One region of the Kitasatospora sp. YST-16 genome, then DNA from elsewhere that is predicted to be linked to it. Evidence: predicted binding sites of a transcription regulator. Region 1 holds the regulator's gene; the other holds the start of a gene.
What was found. The regulator HspR, encoded in region 1, represses chaperone genes until heat shock. The targets are predictions, from matches to a motif close to TTGAGNNNNNNNNNCTCAA.

Region 1 (7,034 bases):
ACGGCGACAACCACCTCGGCGGCGACGACTGGGACCAGCGGGTCGTCGACCACCTGGTGAAGGTCTTCCAGTCCGGCCACGGCGTCGACCTGTCCAAGGACAAGATGGCCGTCCAGCGCCTGCGCGAGGCCGCCGAGAAGGCCAAGATCGAGCTGTCCTCGTCCTCCGAGACCTCGATCAACCTGCCCTACATCACGGCCTCCGCCGAGGGCCCGCTGCACCTGGACGAGAAGCTCACCCGCTCCCAGTTCCAGCAGCTCACCTCGGACCTGCTGGACCGCTGCAAGGTCCCGTTCCACAACGTGATCAAGGACGCCGGCATCCAGCTGTCCGAGATCGACCACGTGGTCCTGGTCGGCGGCTCGACCCGCATGCCGGCCGTCGCCGAGCTCGTCAAGGAGCTGACCGGCGGCAAGGACGCCAACAAGGGCGTCAACCCGGACGAGGTCGTCGCCATCGGCGCCTCCCTGCAGGCCGGCGTGCTCAAGGGCGAGGTCAAGGACGTCCTGCTGCTCGACGTCACCCCGCTGTCCCTCGGCATCGAGACCAAGGGCGGCATCATGACCAAGCTGATCGAGCGCAACACCACGATCCCGACCAAGCGCTCCGAGATCTTCACCACCGCCGAGGACAACCAGCCCTCCGTGCAGATCCAGGTCTACCAGGGCGAGCGCGAGATCGCGGCGTACAACAAGAAGCTCGGCATGTTCGAGCTGACCGGCCTGCCGCCGGCGCCCCGCGGCCTGCCGCAGATCGAGGTCACCTTCGACATCGACGCCAACGGCATCATGCACGTGGCCGCGAAGGACCTCGGCACCGGCAAGGAGCAGAAGATGACCGTCACCGGCGGCTCCTCGCTGCCGAAGGACGAGGTCAACCGCATGCGCGAGGAGGCCGAGCGCTACGCGGAGGAGGACACCAAGCGCCGCGAGGCCGTCGAGACCCGCAACCAGGGCGAGCAGCTCGTCTACTCGACCGAGAAGTTCATCGCGGACAACGCGGACAAGCTCCCGGCCGACGTCAAGACCGAGGTCGAGACCGCCATCGGCGAGCTCAAGGAGACCCTCAAGGGCGAGGACATCGCGGCCATCCGCACCGCCACCGAGAAGGTCTCCACCACCGCCCAGAAGCTCGGCGCGGCGCTGTACGCGCAGGCCGACGGCGCGGGCGCGGCGGCCGGTGCGGCCGGTGCCGGCGAGGCGGGCGCCAAGGACGACGACGTGGTCGACGCCGAGATCGTCGACGACGAGAAGCCCAAGGGCGGTGCGGCATGACGGAGAAGCCGCAGGGCGAGCAGCCCGGCGACGACTCCGCCGCCGAGGAGGCAGTGCTCAAGGCAGCCGAGGAGGCCGTCGCGGGCGCCGGTGCCGACGAGCTGGCCGCCGCCAAGCGCGAGGCCGGCGAGCGCACCGCCGACCTGCAGCGGCTCCAGGCCGAGTACCAGAACTACCGCAAGCGGGTCGAGCGCGACCGCTCCACCGTCCGCGAGATCGCCGTCTCCAACATCCTGGAGTCGCTGGTCCCGGTGCTGGACGACATCGGCCGGGCCCGCGAGCACGGCGAGGTGACGGGCGGCTTCAAGTCGGTCGCCGAGTCGCTGGAGACGGTCGTCGCCAAGCTCGGGCTGCAGCAGTTCGGCAAGGAGGGCGAGCCCTTCGACCCGACGATCCACGAGGCGCTGATGCACAGCTACTCGTCGGACGTGACGGAGGACACCTGCGTGCAGATCCTCCAGCCCGGGTACCGGATCGGCGAGCGGATCATCCGCCCGGCGATGGTCGCGGTCGCGGAGCCCCAGCCGGGCACCCAGACCACCGGCGAGCCGGACGGCGACAAGGCTGACGGTTCGTCCGACAGCTGAGTAGAGTCCCCGTGCGCTGCGGAGTCGTACGTCGTCCAGTACGGCGGCCGGCTCCGCAGCGCCGTATCAGGGCACCGCACCGCGGTGCCGACAGGCAACAGAACTTCGGTTTCCCGGGAGGTGGCGGTCAAAGGCCATGAGCGCTAAGGACTACGTGGAGAAGGACTACTACAAGGTCCTCGGCGTGCCCAAGGACGCCACCCCCGCAGAGATCAAGAAGACCTACCGCAAGCTGGCCCGCGAGTTCCACCCGGACGCGAACAAGGGCGACGCCAAGGCCGAGGAGCGCTTCAAGGACATCTCCGAGGCCTACGACGTGCTCTCGGACGAGAAGCGCCGCAAGGAGTACGACGAGGCCCGCTCGCTGTTCGCGGGCGGCGGCTTCCGGCCCGGCGGTGCGGGCGGCGCGTCCGGCGGCTTCGACTTCGGCGACCTCTTCAACGGCGGCGGCGGCACGGGCGGCGGCGGGATCGGCGACGTGTTCGGCGGCCTGTTCAACCGCGGCGGCCGGCAGGCCGCCCAGCCGCGCCGCGGGGCCGACGTCGAGACCGAGGTCACGCTGAACTTCGAGGAGGCCGTGGACGGCGCGACCGTGCCGCTGCGGATGACCTCCCAGGCCGCCTGCCGCGCCTGCGCCGGCACCGGCGCCAAGGCCGGCACCACCCCGCGGGTCTGTCCGACCTGCGTCGGCGCTGGCACCGTCAGCCGCGGCCAGGGCGCCTTCGCGCTCTCCGAGCCCTGCCGGGACTGCAAGGGCCGCGGCATGATCGTCGACGACCCGTGCACCGTCTGCCACGGCAGCGGCCGGGCCTCCTCCGCCCGCACCATGCAGGTCCGCATCCCCGCCGGCGTGCAGGACAGCCAGCGGATCCGGCTCAAGGGCAAGGGCGCCCAGGGCGAGCGCGGCGGCCAGCCCGGAGACCTGTACGTCACCGTGCACGTCGACCCGCACCCGGTGTTCGGGCGCAAGGGCGACAACCTGACGGTGACCGTGCCGGTGAGCTTCCCCGAAGCCGCCCTCGGCGGGACCATCGAGGTGCCGACCCTGAACGGCCCGGCCGTGAAGCTCAAGCTGCCGCCCGGCAGCGCCAACGGCCTGACCATGCGGGCCCGCGGCAAGGGCGCCACCCGCAAGGACGGCACCCGCGGCGACCTGCTGGTCACCGTGGAGGTCACGGTGCCCAAGCACGTCGACGGAGACGCGCTGACCGCACTGGAGCAGTACCGCGAGGCCACCGCCTCGGACGACCCGCGAGCCGCCCTGTTCAAGGCGGCGGAGGGAGCGTGAGACCCCGATGAGTCCCCACCCCGACAGTAGCCACGGCGGCGACGGCACCGGCCGGATCGGCCCCGGCCCCGGTCTCGGCGAGGGCCTGCCCGGCGGCGGCCGCCCGCGCGCCGCCGCCCCGCCCTACGTCCTCACCGAGGACACCCCGGTCTACGTCATCTCGGTCGCCGCCGAGCTCTCCGGCCTGCACCCGCAGACCCTCCGCCAGTACGACCGCCTCGGCCTGGTCAGCCCCGACCGCACCGCCGGCCGCGGCCGCCGCTACTCCGCCCGGGACATCCAGCAGCTGCGCGAGGTCCAGCGGCTCTCCCAGGACGAGGGCATCAACCTGGCCGGAATCAAGCGCATCATCGAACTCGAGAACCAGGTCACCGCCCTGCAGTCCCGCGTGAGCGAACTCGTCGACGCCCTGGAGGGCGCCGCCGCCACCCTCCAGCAGCGCGAGGCCGCCGTCCACGCCTCCTACCGCCGCGACCTGGTCCCCTACCAGCAGGTCCAGCAGTCCAGCGCGCTGGTGGTCTGGCGGCCCAAGCGCTGACACCCCGCCGGGACGCACCGAGCCGCCGTCGCCCTACCATTCGGGGGGTGCCGGCGGCTTCGGCATGGTGAGAGAGTGCACCAGTCATCCCATCCGTGCTTCCCGAACGGTGAGCAAACGGCTCCGTCGGCCAGGACGCACCGCTTAGGATCACCCGCACACAAGAATCGCGGCTGTCGTTCGAGCTAGGGCAGGAGGCAACAGATGAGCAAGGCTCAGGTGCCGGGCCTCACCAACGCGGGGCTCGGTGTCGTGACGGCCAGCGCCCGCGATCTCTACAAGTCCATCATCAACTCCGGTGGACGCGTTTCTCCTGGCTCTGTGGCGGCCCACTGCGGAGAACCGCTGCAGGAGCTGGTGGACATCGGCCTGTTGATATCCGATGTCAACGACCCCCAGGTACTGGTGGCAGTCGACCCTCAGCAACTCGCCGACGGACTGAGCGCTTCCTGGCAACGCAGCGCCCTCGAACTGATGACCAGGGCTGCGAGCGTATCTTCGGATCTCCACGACCTGACCCTCGTCTACGGAGGGAGGATTTCGACCCGCCAGGACGGCGGGAACATCGAGCACGTCTCCGGTAAGACCGAAATCAACCGCCGACTCTCGAAATTCATGGACCAAGCCGCCCAGGAGGTCCTCAGCGCCCAGCCGGGAGGCGGGGCCCGCTCATTCTCACCTGCTGCGGCCATCGCGCTCGACGTGGACATGTTGCGCCGTGGTGTGGCACGCCGAACGATCTACCAGCCCAGCACCCGCTATTCTGCGCCGGCCCGAGAATACGTGGCCGCGATGACCAAAGAGGGCGGAGAGGTCCGCACTCTGGGCGAGCCGTTCACTCGCCTGATCGTCATCGACTCCAGCATCGCCATCATCCCTTTCGACAATGACAATGAGCGCGCCGCCATCGTCATGGACGAGGCAGTGGTGGCCTATCTCGTGGATTCCTTCGAGATATGCTGGGAGCGGGCCATTCCTTTTCCGGGCAGCAATGAAGTGCCGCCCGAAGTCGTGTCGCTGCTCCGCCAGAACATCATCCGCATGCTGCTTCAGGGGGTGGGGCACCGGGTGATAGCTCGGAATCTCGGGCTGAGCGAACGGACACTGGCCCGGCACATCGCCGAACTGCGCGAGGAGTACGACGCGGAGACGCTCTTCCAACTGGGCTGGAAGCTCGCCCAGGGACACCGCACCATGCCGCTGTTCGACTCCGAGGGGCCCCAGGACTGACCTCGAGCCGAATCGATCAGGTCCAGAGCACGTCGGAGGCGAGCATCGCGCGCGCGGCCTCGGGAGCCGGCTCCGCCGTCACGACCTGTGGCTTGGAGGCCGTCCACAGCACGTCGGTGGCGGAGGCCGGAGTAGCGCCGATCACCGCTACCATCGCCATGAGCGCGGCCGAGACCATAAACCGGAACATCCTACGCATAGCGCCACTCCCCTTCTCGAGCTGATCCGTTTACCGGTCGGCCGACTTCTCCTGCTGACGAGTGAAGCGCATGACTTCCGATCAAGCCATACCCAATCCCGCCAGAACTCCAGCGACAACTGTCGCAGATGGCACATCCTTCCCCAAGTGGCCGACGGTGTCATCTCCCTGCCATGCAGGGAGATGACACCTGACACCGGTGGACGGTCGTACCTTGCGACCGCGACGATCAGTCCACCATCGATCGATGGAGTCGGGCCCGGTACATCGAGGAAGCGGCAAATGGCATGGGCGCGCCAATATTCGGTCGAGACGATACCGGATGCCCAGCAGCATTCCCAAACAACGAACCGCCTGCCAGAACCCACACTTCAGACAGGCCCTCCCCCCGGAGTCGACATGAGTGAGCACCACCTGCAGCACCGCGCCGAAGGGCGGCGCGCACGCGTGTTCCTGGCCGCGCCGCTGATGCGGCTGACCGGGCCGGCGGACAGCGTGGTGACGTTGGCCAGCCGGACTCGGCTGACCACGCTGCGGAGCACGCTGCTGGACAGCGGGGCGGCGGTGTACAGCGCGCACCACAGTGACGCGTGGACGGTGGCGGGGCGGGCGCCGGAGCAGCGGGTGCCTTCGGACTTCCGGGCCATGCAGAGCGCGGACCTGGTGTTCGCGTACGTCGGTGCGCCGCTGTCGGCCGGGGTGAGCCTGGAGCTCGGGTGGGCTTCGGCGCTGCGCAAGCCGATCGTGCTGCTGGTGGACGAGGCGATCACGCACAACCCGCTGATCGCCACCATCGAGCAGGTCTCGCCGGTGCTCCCGCTGGTCTTCGACGACACCTGGTCGCAGGAGGCGCTGCACCACACCGTGGAGACCGCGCTGGACTGGGCCGGGATGGCGCTGTCGCTGCGCGGCGGCTTCTGGACCGCGCCGGGCGACCAGTTCCCGCGGCCGCGCCGCGAGCACGCCGGCCCGTACGGCTTCTGGTCCCCGGAGATCGCCACCGGCTGACGTCCCGTCACCCGGTCAGTCGGTTCCCCGCATCTGCCAGCCCAGTTGGAACAGGGTCTCCGCGTCGTGGAGTTCGCGCAGCCGGGAGATGTGCGCGGCGACGGTCCGTTCGCCGAGGCCCAGCCGGGAGGCGATCGTCTTCTGGGTCAGGCCCTGGGCGAGCAGCCGGCCGACCTGTTCGTGGACCGGGACGACGCTCTCGCCCTCGTGCTCGGCAGAGCGCCACTGGACCCGGTCGGCCCGCTCCCAGTCCCGTTCGAAGGCGGCGACCAGGAACGAGACCACCGCCGGGTCCTCGATGAACGCGGCACTGGAGTTGTCGGCCGACGCCGGGACGACGGCGATCCGGCGGTCGAAGACCAGCATCCGGCTGAACGGTTCGCTCAGGGTGCGGAACCGGCCTCCCCAGCCGGTGACCTGCTCCGCCCAGCGCACCGTCGGCCCGTCCAGCAGCGCGGTCGGCTCGTAGACGGTGCGGATGCTCGCCCCGCGCTCCAGGAAGCGGCGGGTGCGTTCCAGCGACTCCTCCAGCAGGTCCGCCGGCCCGGCGCCGCCCGGGTGCAGCGACAGCTCCTCCTCGTGCGCCTCGCTCGCCAACTGCAGGACGCGGTGCCGGATCTGCTCGGTCCGGTCGACGTGCTGCACCACGCTGGAGCGGTCGGCCCGGCGCGGGGTCGCGTCGTAGGCGTGGGTGAGGTCCTCCAGCAGCGCGGGCATCTCCTCCGCGCGCAGCAGCATCCGGGTGCCCTCGGCGCGCAGTTCGGCGCTGATCCGGTCGCTGACCGCCCGCGGGTCGACCGCCGTCAGCGACTGCTCGGCCGCGTCGTGCACCAGCAGCCCGAGCTCCATCAGCCGCAGCACCCCGGTCGGGTCCTGCTCCACCGCCTCGCGGAACGCCACCCGTCCGCCC
Region 2 (7,034 bases), 1.2 Mb from region 1:
GCCGGCCGCCCGCTCGGACAGCTCGGTGAACACGAAGCGGTTCATCGCCCAGAACCGGAACGCCATCGCCAGCAGGGTGCCGATGATCATCCCGCTGAAGAAGTCGGCGAGCTCCTGGGTGAAGTGGCTCACGTCCGGCGTCCGGAAGTCGAACAGGTACCGGGACGCCACCAGCGGGAGGTCGTTCACCCCCACCGCCAGCGCGCTGACCACGAAGAACCCGGCCGCCTCCCGCTTGCGCCCGGCCGCGCGGAACGACCACTGCCGGTTCAGCACGTACGAGATCACCGTGGTCACCACGGTGGCGATGGTGAGCGCCAGCACCGGCTTGCTGTCCAGCACGGTGGTCTTCAGCCCGAAGTTGATCAGCATGGTCAGGACGAAGCAGGTCCCTCCGACCACGAGGAACTTCACCAGCTTGCGGTGCTTCACCAGGACCGGACGGAGGCGCTGGGGCACCAGGGCCAGCGCGCGCTGCGTAGGGGACGGCATGCGGGAAGTGTCCCATCGGCGCGGAACGGAGACCAGCAGGGGCCTGCCTCCGAACCCCCGTCGTCGGCCGGAGGCCGGCCTCGCGGCGTCTGGCGCGTGCTCTCGGCGTGCCGGCCGGAAGCCCTTGTACTGGGTGTACTCGGGTTTTCGGCCGGTGCGGCGAGCGGGCCCCTCCTGCCCGATGGCGGGCAAGGAGGGCGCGTGCCAGGCGTCGTGGGGCAGGCGGGGGTTCGGAGGCAGGCCCCCGGCCCCGTGGAACGTGTCCACGGGGCCCCTGCTCCGGGCGTCAGGCCGCCGCCACCAGCACCTCGGCCGGCTCCAGGGCCAGCCGCAGCACCTCGCGGACGTCCGACACCGGGTGGACCGTCAGGCGCTCCAGCACCTCGGCGGGGACGTCGTCCAGGTCCGCCTCGTTGCGCTTGGGGATGATCACCGTGGTGACCCCGGAGCGGTCCGCGGCCAGCAGCTTCTGCTTGACGCCGCCGATCGGCAGCACCCGCCCGGTCAGCGACACCTCGCCGGTCATCGCCACGTCGGTGCGCACCTTGCGGCCGGACAGCAGCGAGGCCAGCGCCGTGGTCATGGTGATGCCCGCGCTCGGGCCGTCCTTCGGCACCGCCCCGGCCGGCACGTGCAGGTGGATGCCCCGCTCGCGCAGCCCGGTCACCGGCAGCTCCAACTCGGCGCCGCGCGAGCGCAGGTAGGAGAGCGCGATGTGCGCGGACTCCTTCATCACGTCGCCCAGCTGGCCGGTCAGGACCAGCCCGGTCGCTCCGGTCTCGGCGTCCGCCAGCGAGGCCTCGATGTAGAGGACGTCGCCGCCGGCCCCGGTGACCGCCAGCCCGGTGGCCACGCCCGGCACCGCGGTGCGCCGCTCGGCCGGTTCCTGCGCCGCCTCCGGCACGTGGTGCGGCCGGCCCAGCAGGGCCCGCAGGTCGTCCGCGCCGACCGCGGCGGGCAGCTCGCGCTCGCCCAGCTCGGTCTGCGCGGCGACCTTGCGCAGGATCCGCGCGATCGACCGCTCCAGGTTCCGGACGCCCGCCTCCCGGGTGTACTCGGCGGCCAGCTTGCGCAGCGCCGCCTCGTCCACCGTCAGCTCGTCCCCGCCGAGGCCGGCCTTGGCCAGCTGGCGCGGCAGCAGGTGGTCGCGGGCGATGGCGACCTTCTCGTCCTCGGTGTAGCCGTCGAGCCGGACCAGGTCCATCCGGTCCAGCAGCGGCTCCGGGATGGCCTCCAGCACGTTCGCCGTGGCCAGGAACACCACGTCGGAGAGGTCGAGTTCGACCTCCAGGTAGTGGTCCCGGAAGGTGTGGTTCTGCGCCGGGTCGAGGACCTCCAGCAGGGCCGCCGCCGGGTCGCCCCGGTAGTCCGAACCGACCTTGTCGATCTCGTCCAGCAGCACCACCGGGTTCATCGTCCCGGCCTCCTTGACCGCCCGGACGATCCGGCCGGGGATCGAGCCCACGTACGTCCTGCGGTGGCCGCGGATCTCCGCCTCGTCCCGCACGCCGCCGAGCGCGACCCGGACGAACGAGCGGCCCATCGCCTTGGCCACGCTCTCACCCAGCGAGGTCTTGCCGACCCCGGGCGGCCCGACCAGCGCCAGCACCGCGCCTCCCCGGCGCCCGCCGATCTGGCCGAGGCCCTGGTCGGCCCGGCGCTTGCGCACCGCCAGGTACTCGACGATCCGGTCCTTCACGTCCGCCAGCCCGGTGTGGTCCGCGTCCAGCACGGCGCGGGCCCCGGCGATGTCGTACGCGTCCTCCGAGCGCTCGTTCCACGGCAGTTCGAGGACGGTGTCCAGCCAGGTGCGGATCCACGAGCCCTCGGGCGACTGGTCGCTGGCGCGCTCCAGCTTGTCGACCTCCTTGAGCGCCGCCTCGCGCACCTTCTCGGGCAGCGCGGCCGCCTCGACCCGGGCCCGGTAGTCGTCCTCCTCGGAGTCGCTCTCGCCGTTCAGCTCGGCCAGCTCCTTGCGCACCGCCTCCAGCTGGCGGCGCAGCAGGAACTCCTTCTGCTGCTTGGCCACGCCCTCCTCGACGTCCTTGCGGATGGTGTCGTTGACCTCCTCCTCCGCGAGGTGCTCGCGCAGCAGGCTCAGCGCGTACTCCAGCCGGGCCGGGCGGTCCGCCTCCAGCAGCACCTTCAGCTTCTGCTCGGCGGTCGCGAACGGCGCGTACCCGATGTTGTCGGCCAGCTCGCCGACGTCCTCGATCGCGGCCACCCGGTCGACGATCTGCCAGGCCCCGCGACGGCGCAGCCACTGCGTCGACAGCGCCTTGTACTCCTTGACCAGCTCGGCCGCCCGCCCCGCCACCGGCAGCCCCTGGTCCGACTCCTTGAACGGCGTGGTCTCCACCCACAGCGCGGCCCCGGGCCCGGTCGTCCCGGCCCCGATCCGCACCCGCCGCACCGCCCGCACCAGCGCCGCCGGATCCCCGTCCGCCAGCCGCCCCACCTGCTCGACCGTCGCCAGCGCCCCCACCGCCGCGTACGACCCGTCCAGCCGCGGCACCAGCAGCACCTGCGGCTTCCCCCCTCCGCTCCCGGCCCGCGCCGCCTCCACGGCGGCCCGCACCTCGGGATTCGAAAGCTCCAGCGGAACCACCATGCCAGGGAGCACCACCTCGTCGTCGAGCGGCAGCACCGGCAGAGTGAGCGGAGCGGACATCGATGCCATGATCTCTCCCCAGTCAGTGAACTTGAGCTGACCTGACTAAGGTCTGGCGCCCCCCGATTGTTCCCCACCCCGCGTTCACCCCCAGTGAACACACCCCGGCACAGCGGAAACCCCGCGTCGGCGGAAGGCGGGGAACCGCACGGAGCCGAGAAAAGAGGGGCCCGGAAGACTGCGGAACAGCACGGGCAGCGCGCGAAGCCGGCCGGCCCGAGGAATCCCGGCACAGCGAAAACCCCGCGCCCCGTCAGGGGCGCGGGGAACTGCGCGGGGCGGCAGGCGCGGGCCGGAAAGGTCGTGGCACGGGCGGCCCGCCCGCGTGCCGGTGCGACTGCGCGGTCACCCTTCCGCCGGGGCCGCCTTCGGCCGCCCTGCGCGCCCCACACCGGCACCGGTCGCGCCGTCCGCGCCCGCCGCGTCCGCCACGGGCCGCGGGGCCCGCGCCCGCGCAGGAGCGGCCAGAGCGCGACGCCCACCCCCAGCGCGGCGGGGTGGCCGACCGAGGTGATCAGGTCGGGGTCGGTCAGCAGCTGGTGTCCGATCAGCGCGAGCCCGGCGCCGAGCGCGACCTTCCGCCCGGTCGGGCCGAGCAGTCCGGCGAGCGCGCCGAGCGAGGTGAGGACGCCGTAGGAGACGCCGATGTCCATCGCGTCGAGCAGCTCGGTCTCGGCTCCGCCGGCCGCCACCGCGGCCACCACGACGGCCTGCGAGAGCAGGGTCGCGGCGATGTGGCCGGCGCCGAAGACGCCGAGGGCACGAAGGCCGCCGATGCGTCGTTCCAAGGGTGCGACGGTGAGGGCGAAGGCCCAGAAGTAGGGCATCCAGACCGGTCCGGCGACCCACAGGCCGCTGCCGACCAGGGAGAGCGCGGGGTGGACGAGCAGGTTGTGCGCGTCGGTGGAGGAGAGCGACTGGAGCCGGTGCACGGTGTCCTGGTCGCCGAAGCGCGCGTAGAGGGTGGTGCCGAGCAGCAGGGCGAGGTAACCGAGGGCGAACGGGTTGGCCCGCGGCGTGGGCACGGCCCGGAGTCCGGGCCGGATCAGTCGTCGGCGCAGTTCCGCGCTGGTCATGGTGCCTCCAGGACGCTTCGTCGTGCCCACGATACGGGTGACGGGTGAGAGGTGTCTGAGGAACTTCTGTGAAGACCTCTGCCCGGGCACGTGCCGCTCGCACACGTACCGTTACAGCTCGCAAGTGCTGCGGGTAAGGTATCGGCCCGTGCCCGTCCGAGCGGGGACCTGCCAAACCTGCCCCGACCGCGGGCGGGGGCACTCAGCGCCGGAACGGCGCGACGGAAACAAGACGACTACGAGCGGAAGCCCGCCGTCCCCCCGGACGGCCGGCCCGCGAGCCCTGGGGGCGGTGGCGTGACCGTGACAGAGATTCAGCAAGAGCCGATCAGCAGTGGACCGGTGGGCACCCAGCGACGGGTGCTCGTCGTGGAGGACGAGCCGACCATCGCGGAGTCGATCGCGGCGCGGCTGGGAGCCGAGGGCTTCAAGGTGGCGGTGGCCCACGACGGGCCGGGCGCGGTGGACGGGTTCCACACCTGGCAGCCGGACCTGGTGGTGCTGGACATCATGCTGCCGGGCTTCGACGGCCTGGAGGTGTGCCGCCGGATCCAGGCGCAGCGCCCGGTGCCGGTGCTGATGCTGACCGCGCGGGACGACGAGACGGACCTGCTGGTGGGCCTGGGCGTCGGTGCGGACGACTACATGACCAAGCCGTTCTCGATGCGCGAGCTGGCGGCCCGGGTGAACGTGCTGCTGCGCCGGGTGGAGCGGGCCCAGCAGGCGGCCCGGACGCCCGCGCTGGGGTCCCTGCGGTTCGGCGAGCTGGAGATCGACCACGTGCAGCGCCGGGTCCGGCTGGGCAGCGGCGACGTGCACCTGACGCCGACCGAGTTCGACCTGCTGGCCTGCCTGGCGGCGCAGCCGCGCGCGGTGCTGACCCGCGAGCAGCTGCTGGCCGAGGTGTGGGACTGGACCGACGCGTCCGGCACCCGCACGGTGGACAGCCACGTGAAGGCGCTGCGCCGGAAGATCGGCGCGAGCTGGATCCGCACGGTGCACGGCGTGGGGTACGCGCTGGAGGCCCCGCTGTCCTGACCGGACGCCGCCGGTCCGGGCCCGCGGGCCCGTCCGCGGCGCGTCCGGCCCCCTCACCGAGGACAAGTCGCAGGGACACCATGACCTTTCCGCAGCAACGCAACGGGGAAGCCGAACCGGCTCCCCCCCGGCCCCGGCCCTCGCTCGCGGCGCGCGCCGCGCACCGGGTGTGGACGGACATCCGTCCGTTCGACCCGGTCCGCTCGATCAAGGGCAAGTTGGCGGTGCTGGTGGTCGTCTCGGTGGTGCTGGCCACCGGGATGGTGGTGGTGGCGATCCGGTCGGAGACCCAGATCCGGATCATCATGATCTTCTCGCTGATCGCCTCGCTGCTGTTCATGCAGTTCCTGGCGAACGGGCTGACGGCGCCGCTGCGCGACATGACGGCGGCGGCGCGGTCGATGGCGGAGGGCGACTACAGCGCCCGGGTCGAGGTGTCCTCGCGGGACGAGATCGGCGAGCTGGCCGACACCTTCAACCGGATGGCGGGCGACCTGGAGGCCGCCGACCGGCACCGCCGCGAGCTGATCGCCAACGTCTCGCACGAGCTGCGCACGCCGATCGCGGCGCTGCGCGGCCTGCTGGAGAACGTGGTGGACGGCGTGGTGAAGCCCGACCCGAAGAACCTGGGCACCGCGCTGGAGCAGACCGAGCGGCTGGGCCGGCTGGTGACCCACCTGCTGGACCTGTCGAAGCTGGACGACGGCGTGGTCCCGCTGGACTCCCGCCCGTTCCCGGTCCGCCCGTTCCTGGACGGGGTGCTGCGCGGGGTGACGGTGGACGGGGCGACGGCGGGCGGCGCGTACGCCCGGCGCGGGGACGTCCGGCTGGAGGTGGAGGTGGAGCCGGCCGGGCTGTCCGCGGTGGCGGACGAGGAGCGGCTGCACCAGGTGGTGGCCAACCTGGTGGACAACGCCTGCAAGCACTCGCCGGCCGGCGGCACGGTGACGGTGCGGGCCCGGGCGGCCGAGGGCGGCGGGCTGCTGCTGGAGGTGGAGGACCAGGGTCCGGGCATCCCGGCGGCGGACCGCGAGCGGGTCTTCGAGCGGTTCGGCCGGAGCGGTTCGCCGACCGCGCTGGGGCCGGGCAGCGACGGCGGGACGGGCCTCGGGCTGGCGATCGCGCGCTGGGCGGTGGACCTGCACGGCGGCCGGATCCGGGTGGCGGAGGCGGCCGCGGGCTGCCGGATCGAGGTCACCCTGCCGGGTGAGACGCCGGCGCCGGTCTGAGACTGTGGCGGAATCGGTACAAACCGGGGACGGGCTGCTCGGCACCGGCCCCCGCTCCGGACCGCCAACTGGTCCAGACCACTACTTCGTCCGATTTTCTGCCAGTATGACCACGACCGATCAGGGGCCTTTTCCCTGATTTCCGGCATCCCTAACGCTCGGATCCGGCCAAAAACCCGCTCGGCGGTGTGATCTGGGTGACGCCTGACCACCGGGGACTGCGCGATCACTGGTCGGAGGCGTAGCCTTAATCCCCGCTGTCCACCATCCCAAAAGGAAGCGGAAGAGGGCGGTTGCCCCGTGTCGCCACACCAAGAAACCCCCAGCTCGGCAAGCTCCACTGGCTTCGGCCCCAATGAGTGGCTCGTCGACGAGATCTACCAGCAGTACCTCCAGGACCCGGCCTCGGTCGACCGTGCCTGGTGGGACTTTTTCGCCGACTACAAGCCCGGTACCGAGGTGACTCCAGTGACCCAGGCCGCAACTCCGGTCGGCGCCCAGCCGACCCCCGTTGCCGCTCCCGTTGCC

Region 2: lon (endopeptidase La) is a predicted target of HspR. The motif match lies at 3,195-3,213, and genes of this name have one in related genera.

Annotation. Positions count from the first base shown of each region.
Region 1 covers NZ_CP113837.1:3,405,672-3,412,705, forward strand. The annotation lists gene dnaK (molecular chaperone DnaK) at 1-1,274, shown strand, start outside; gene grpE (nucleotide exchange factor GrpE) at 1,271-1,861, shown strand; gene dnaJ (molecular chaperone DnaJ) at 1,998-3,149, shown strand; gene OU787_RS15595 (heat shock protein transcriptional repressor HspR) at 3,157-3,687, shown strand; gene OU787_RS15600 (helix-turn-helix domain-containing protein) at 3,892-4,917, shown strand; gene OU787_RS15605 (hypothetical protein) at 4,934-5,077, opposite strand; gene OU787_RS15610 (hypothetical protein) at 5,516-6,124, shown strand; gene OU787_RS15615 (LuxR C-terminal-related transcriptional regulator) at 6,140-7,034, opposite strand, start outside.
Region 2 covers NZ_CP113837.1:4,621,049-4,628,082, reverse strand. The annotation lists gene OU787_RS21265 (GtrA family protein) at 1-492, opposite strand, end outside; gene lon (endopeptidase La) at 779-3,172, opposite strand; partial or broken gene OU787_RS34850 (rhomboid-like protein) at 3,667-4,239, opposite strand; gene OU787_RS21250 (response regulator transcription factor) at 4,543-5,277, shown strand; gene OU787_RS21245 (HAMP domain-containing sensor histidine kinase) at 5,358-6,506, shown strand; gene OU787_RS21240 (multifunctional oxoglutarate decarboxylase/oxoglutarate dehydrogenase thiamine pyrophosphate-binding subunit/dihydrolipoyllysine-residue succinyltransferase subunit) at 6,807-7,034, shown strand, end outside.